Regions from separate parts of the Pseudoalteromonas sp. S408 genome, predicted to be linked through region 2. Evidence: riboswitches for the same ligand, from Rfam matches in the RefSeq annotation. Region 2 holds a riboswitch; the other holds the start of a gene.

Region 1 (3,421 bases), on a different contig from region 2:
TAAAAACGGGTATTGCAGGTTGGCTTGCGTGTTAAAACATGTACCGTATTTTCTTTACTTAAAAAGTGACTCATTAATAGGCCTATAGCGCCATCACCTATAATTAAAATGTTAGTCATAGGGATTCTTTTTGCGAGGAGTAAAAATTACTCTTAGTAAAAAGTAGCTAGCAGCACCCGCAAAATCAGCGATAAAATCGCCAATAGAGGCTTGCCTATAGGGAAGTGCATCTTGCATTATTTCAATTGATGCACCGTAACCGGCTAATAATAAAACTTGTGCGTATAAAGGAAGCTTAAACGCTTTATCCATAATAACGGCAAGCACAAAAAAAATCCCAAAATGGGCTACTTTATCAATGTGTGGAAATAGGTTAGCTGCGCCTTTTATTTCTTTGGCAAATAAAAAAGTAAACGCCACGATGCTGAGCAAAAAAACTGCTTGGTAAACACGCCTTGTCACGTAAAATCCTAGAGTCGCTTAAAAAAGAAACTTGAGTATATCAAACTAAATGAGTATCGCACCTGAACAAGATGCAGAAAAATGTAAAGATTTATAGTTTTAGCGTTATAATTGCGTCATAAAAATTAAGATTGAATAGTTAGGAGAAAACCAATGCCTTCATTTGATATTGTATCTGAAGTAGAAATGAACGAAGCACAAAATGCGGTTGATAACGCAAACCGTGAACTTGAGACTCGCTTTGACTTTAGAGGTGTTGATGCATCTATTGAGCTAAACGACAAAACAATTAAACTTAAAGCTGAAGCTGATTCACAGGTTATGCAGTTGTTTGATATTTTAGCCGGTAAAGTTTCTAAGCGTGGTATGGATGTAGCTAGCCTAGAGCTTCAAGACATTAGCCGTGCGGGTAAAAATGTTTTTCGTAACGTTGCGCTTAAGCAAGGTATTGAAAAAGACATGGCTAAAAAAGTAGTTAAAGCTATTAAAGATTCAAAAGTAAAAGTGCAAGCGGCTATTCAAGGCGAAGAAGTGCGCGTAACGGGTAAAAAGCGTGATGACTTACAAGCTGCTATGCAAGTTGTGCGTACTGCCGATTTAGGTCAGCCATTTCAGTTTAAAAACTTCCGCGATTAATTATAGGGGGCTTTTTGAGCGCCCTTTAAATAATAAGCCAAATAGCCGCGATAGTTATTTGGCTTTTTTATGAGCTGTTTAAATTCGTTTAAGTATGCTAAATCTTTTTTAGCTGTATAGACGTCCGTTGACATTTTTTATTAAACTCCTCACAATAGCGGCCTATTTTCAAGGTGCTTATTAATTTTTTCAATGGTTTGATTTTTTTAATAAGATAATCGGGAAGTTGGTGCGTTTTCATGATGACTACAATCCCAACACTGCCCCCGCAACGGTAAAGTAATACATAAAGCTATGTACTTGCTGAGTCCGGAGACCGGCCTTGATGTAATCTTACTTAGTTCTTTGCGGTGGGCAAAGAAGGGGAACATCATGTTAAATAAAACAACTCTTGGCGTTGCAATTACTGCTGCGCTGTCACTATCTGTATCTGCTGCAGAGCAATCAATCGAAACCATTACGGTAACCGCTAATAAGTTTGAACAATCAATTACTAATGTATTAGCGAGCGTAAATGTTATAACTCGTGATGACATAGAAGCCAGTAATGTTCGCGACTTACCAACGCTATTAACGTCTCAAGTTGGCTTTCAGGTAAACCCTAATGGCGGTTTTGGTCAAAATGCCGGTGTTTCACTGCGCGGTACGGGATCAGGTGATACGCTAATTTTAATAGACGGTGTGCGCACAGGTTCGGCAACGCTTGGTCAAAAAGCATTAAGCAATGTGCCATTAAATAGTATTGAGCGCATTGAAATAATAAAAGGTTCACGTGCTGCAGTGTATGGCTCTGATGCGCTAGCGGGTGTTATTAATATTATAACGCGCGAGTCAGATAACCTTTCTGTTAGTGCTATGTTTGGGTCTGATTCATATCAAGACTACCAGCTTGCTGGCTCTGTAAAAACAGGTGATCTGACAACGGCTTTTAATGCTGGGTTTGAAAAAACAGATAACTTTGATGTACTGCAAGGTGTTGCCCCCGATGAAGACGGCTTTGAAAACAAAAACCTTGGCTTTAAAGTAAATTATACCGATGCGCACTACGGCGACTTTAAGTTACTAGGGCAATACAGTGAAGGCTTTGCTGATTACGACAGTCGTTTTAGTCCTGCCGATAGTACGATTGAGCGAGGTGATTTTAAAAATTACCAGCTTTCGGCTGATTGGAATAAAGACTATAACAATCAAACACACAGCATTGATATTGCATTTGCAACGGATGATTCAGACAACCGTTATGTTGATTTTTCTCAAGGGCCTACAACGAGTACCTTTATTACTAAGCGCTCACAAATTGACTATAACGGTCAATACCGTTTAAACGATTCGTTAAACATTAGTGGTGGTATTAATTGGTACAACGATGACGTGTCACAAAGCTCCACCACGTTTGAAGTGCAAGAGCGCGATGTATTAGCGGTATTTGTTGGCGCATATTACGATGCGGATGAGTTGCTTGCTAATTTAACCATTCGTCAAGATGACGATGAGCAATTTGGTAATGAAACAACGTATACCGCGGCGGCAGGTTATCACTTATCCGAAAACGCTACATTTAGAATAAGCCAAAGCACGGGCTTTAAAGCGCCTACTTTTAATGATTTATATTTTCCACTTTACGGCAATGCTAATCTTCAACCCGAAACGTCAGTAAATCGCGAGCTTGGCTTAAACATTGACTTTGAAACTGCACGTGTTGATGTCGCTATTTTTAGAAATGAAATTGAAGATAAAATTGCTTACGACACTAATTTTGCACTCACCAATATTAATGAGGCTCAATATGAAGGTGTTGAGTTTAGCCTGATTAATCAAATTTTTGGCTTTGATAGTAATGTGAATTTTGCTTACTTAAGTGCAGAAGATAAAGAAACTGGCGAAGCGCTTAGAAACGTTGCGAAACGAACCTTTAATTGGGAGCTTGCAAAACAGTTTGGTGCATTTGATACAAGCCTAGCAATGCAATATCGCGGTGAGCGAGCAGGGGCTGTTTCACAATTAGGGTCTTATACGCTTTGGAATTTAGCGGGTAATTACCAAGTAAACGATGAGGTTACGGTGTCCCTTCGTGTTGAAAACTTATTTGATAAAGAGTACAACGCAGTTGATTCAAATACTGATTTTACAACGGGGCAGGTGTATTACTACAACACGCCAGAGCAACGCTTTTTTGCTGGTGTAGATTACCAATTTTAAATAAGCTAAATTTAAAGCCCGGTTTTGCCGGGCTTTTTTGTATTTTTATTCAGCTAAAAACTCTTTAAATACGGTTTCAAATTTATGTAATTTTGGCGCGATTAACATACTGCAATAACCCTGT
Region 2 (3,421 bases):
TTGATTTGCAAATACTCGACAAAGCGCAGCCACCAGGGTGCTTTTTCCTGCATCAGAGGTCGTGCCTTGTATCATAAGCGTTTTCATGGCTATACCTTCGATTTTCTAAAAAAGAGTAAACTTAAGAAAAACGCACTTCCCACAGCGGCCGTGATCACCCCAACAGGCAGCTCTTGATTTTGTAGTAAAGAACGTGACAGTACATCGACCCATACCATAAATGTGCCTCCTGCTGAGCTTGTTATTAATAGCCCTGCGACGGTTCCCTGCGAGATAAAAAAGCGCACAATGTGTGGCACCATTAACCCAACAAAACCAATACCACCACACATTGCCACCAGCACAGCGGTTATTAATGAGCTTAAAATTAGCATCAGTAACCTAAATCGTTTCACTTTAACACCAAGAGTTATGGCACTTTCATCACCTAATAACATGGCATTAAGTTGGCGCCTAAAGCTAATCATTACGCAGGTACACAATGTAATCACTAAAAATGGTATCCATAGTGTTGCCCACTGCGCACGTGCAAAACTACCCAAGGTCCAAAATAAAATAGCGGCAACGGCTTGCGGCTCACTCCAATAAAGTAACAAACTAGTAAATGCACTAAATAAAAATGAGAGTGCAACACCAGCTAACAACATCGATTCAACCTGCCCACCTTGTTGCCTTGTGGCTATTAATATAAGCAAGCTCATTGCTAATAAACTACCTAGTAGCGCCGCCGCAGAAAGGGCAACGCCCGCGCTAATACCCACAAATGCCATAAGGATAACTACACCAAACGAAGCACCTGACGATATACCAAATAAATAGGGATCGGCTAATGGATTACGTGTCACAGTTTGTAAAATTAGCCCCGCAATAGCTAAACCTGCACCGGCCAAAAACGCCAATAATGTGCGCGGCACTCTTAATTCAAAAATAATACGACTGGTCAGTGACGAATCATTAAAATGCACAAGACTGTTAAATACATCGTTTATTGACGTGTCTGTTGCGCCAAAGCTCAATGCTAAAAATAGACTTACTGTAGCAATGACAATAAACATAAATAGCGCCGCAGAATGGCGAAATCGAGAGGCCAGCATGTTATTTATAACCATAAAAATAAGTAATATGAGGTGTGCTTTTGCCAAGCTGAGGTTCTTGTGGGTGGCTATTTATCTGTGCGCATACACCAAATACATCATCAAGCATGTGCTCAGTGAGTACCTCTGCGGGCGAACCGGTATGCGTTATTTCTCCGTTTTTAATGACTACGAGCTCATCGCAAAGAGCCGCAGCTAAATTAAGATCATGAAATGAAGCAAACACCGTAACACCTAGAGACTTTGCCAGTTCCATAACCTGTATTTGGTACTTAACATCAAGGTGGCTAGTGGGTTCATCCATTATTAACAGTTGAGGTTGCTGAACAATAGCACGTGCAATGAGTGCGCGTTGTTTTTCTCCTCCAGAGAGCGATTCAAAATTTTGATTGGTGTGCTGCTCAAGCCCTACCGTTTTTATAGCTTTAGTGATCTGTGTTTTTTCGCTTTGCGATGTAGAGCTAAATAACGATTTATGAGGAGTGAGGCCAAGCGCCACAACATCAAATAACGACAAGTTAAAATGCGATGGTGCTTCTTGCAAAACAACAGCAACGCACTTTGCATATTCGTCACTTTTGAGCTGCCAAATATCTCGGTTATTAAACTTTACAACCCCTTCGCTTGGCTTATTAAAACGATATAAACAACGCATTAAACTCGATTTACCTGCACCATTGGGCCCTATTAAGCCAACAAATTTACCTGCAGGTATTTGCACATTAATATGTTTGAGAATAGATTTATTTGCTATTCCCCACGAAAGGTTTTGAACGTTTAATAATGGTGCTTTAGTTTGCAATACTCTGTCCTAGACACGAGTACCCACTTGTAATGCAACGACCAAAAAGGAGTACATTAAAATTAGCATGAGTAGGCCCGCTCATTAAAAATTGATTTGTATCTGACTTAAAGCAAAGTGCTAATTACAGTTGCGGGAACAGTTGAGGAATTGCACCTCATTCCAAATGAAGCTCTATTATGGGCGGGTAAGTAAATAATTTAAAGCAAAAAAACCGCGCTAATAACAGCGCGGTTAAAAAGGGAGTGTTTTAACTAGGGCGTGTTGACCTTTGTGGATTTAAATTTGTTCAATCTAGGGGCGATTAAATCGCGGCGCGAGGTTTGTAACCTAGTGGGCTAAGTAAAAACCGAGCAACAAAGAGTTAATAGTCCCTAGAAAGAACCCAGAGGGCAGCGCATGTTTGGTATTTATGCTACGTTATCGCCTATTTATGGGGAATAACCACATTGCACAGGCTCTGCCTTGCCTAAAAACCAAACATACTGCTGGAAATTCAACCACCAAAGTTCAACACGTCCTGCCGTTAAAACTTATATTCCATACCTAAACCTAAGTAATCTTGGTCTACGTTGTTGTCCATATCAAAGCTTGAGTAAAAGCCAAATACTTTAATGTTTTTGTTAAGCTTGTGATCAACACCAACCGAAATAGCTGTTTTATCATCGCTATCGTCAAAGTCCATTGCCTGATACTGAACCTTAAATGTATTTTTACCCATGCTGTATGCCGCATTTAATAAGTAACCGTCACCTTCAGCTGAACCGTCTACTTTTTCTTGAGTTTGGTACATAGCACCTAGTTTAAAGTCTTCAACTTTACCCTGGATTGATGCGCGCACTACATCATAACCGTTTACTTCGCTGTCAGCTGCAATTGAGGCATAAATTGCACTCTTTTTAAGCGCTGAATCACCGTATGTTACAGCCATTGAATAACCGTTATCTGCATCTACATCATCTTCAGCAATAAAAGTAGCAAGTACTTTAAAGCCTTCGTATGAGTTTGACGCATAAGAAATTGAATCACCTAAACGGTTTTCACCTTTGAATACGTTTTTAATATCGCCTTCAAGGTCATTAAATAAATCGAGTTTACCTTGCGCTTGTTTAAACGCCGTGTCGTTACGACCCACTACTACCTGACCAAATGAGCCTTTAACACCAACGTATTGGTTACGCGCAGAAATATTATCGTCGTCGCCTTTTGAGTCTGCATCAGTTACATCAACTTGAAACTCAAACTTATAAACTGCTTCTAAGCCATCGGTAATTTTTTCAGAACCTTTAAGACCAAAGCGAGATGCGTTACTTTTAATTTCAGTAAACGACCCTTCACCGTCATCTGTAGACTGCACAGTTACATTTGCTTTACCGTAAACATCCACGTCTGCAAGTACATTAAAAGATAAACCACTTAGCAAAGCGACACATAAGCTCGATTTTACAAATTTCATGTTATTTCCTCGATAATCACAAAAGACTAATTTTTAAAACGACTGCAGTTTGTCACCACTAAATGACAG

What was found. Region 2 has a riboswitch for cobalamin ahead of CWB62_RS05130 (ABC transporter ATP-binding protein). Riboswitches for the same ligand answer to the same signal wherever they lie in the genome.
Region 1: it holds a riboswitch for cobalamin, as region 2 does, so the genes downstream of both, CWB62_RS12350 (TonB-dependent receptor domain-containing protein) here and CWB62_RS05130 (ABC transporter ATP-binding protein) in region 2, are expected to answer to the same signal.

What each region holds. Positions count from the first base shown of each region.
Region 1 is NZ_PNDY01000013.1:232,392-235,812, reverse strand. Features, by position in the region: gene CWB62_RS12365 (ketopantoate reductase family protein) at 1-119, opposite strand, end outside; gene CWB62_RS12360 (VanZ family protein) at 112-462, opposite strand; gene CWB62_RS12355 (YajQ family cyclic di-GMP-binding protein) at 616-1,098, shown strand; cobalamin riboswitch at 1,274-1,437, shown strand; gene CWB62_RS12350 (TonB-dependent receptor domain-containing protein) at 1,471-3,297, shown strand; gene msrA (peptide-methionine (S)-S-oxide reductase MsrA) at 3,343-3,421, opposite strand, start outside.
Region 2 is NZ_PNDY01000004.1:268,718-272,138, reverse strand. Features, by position in the region: gene CWB62_RS05140 (cobyric acid synthase) at 1-87, opposite strand, end outside; gene CWB62_RS05135 (FecCD family ABC transporter permease) at 90-1,094, opposite strand; gene CWB62_RS05130 (ABC transporter ATP-binding protein) at 1,096-1,896, opposite strand; cobalamin riboswitch at 1,973-2,111, opposite strand; gene CWB62_RS05125 (porin) at 2,423-3,352, opposite strand.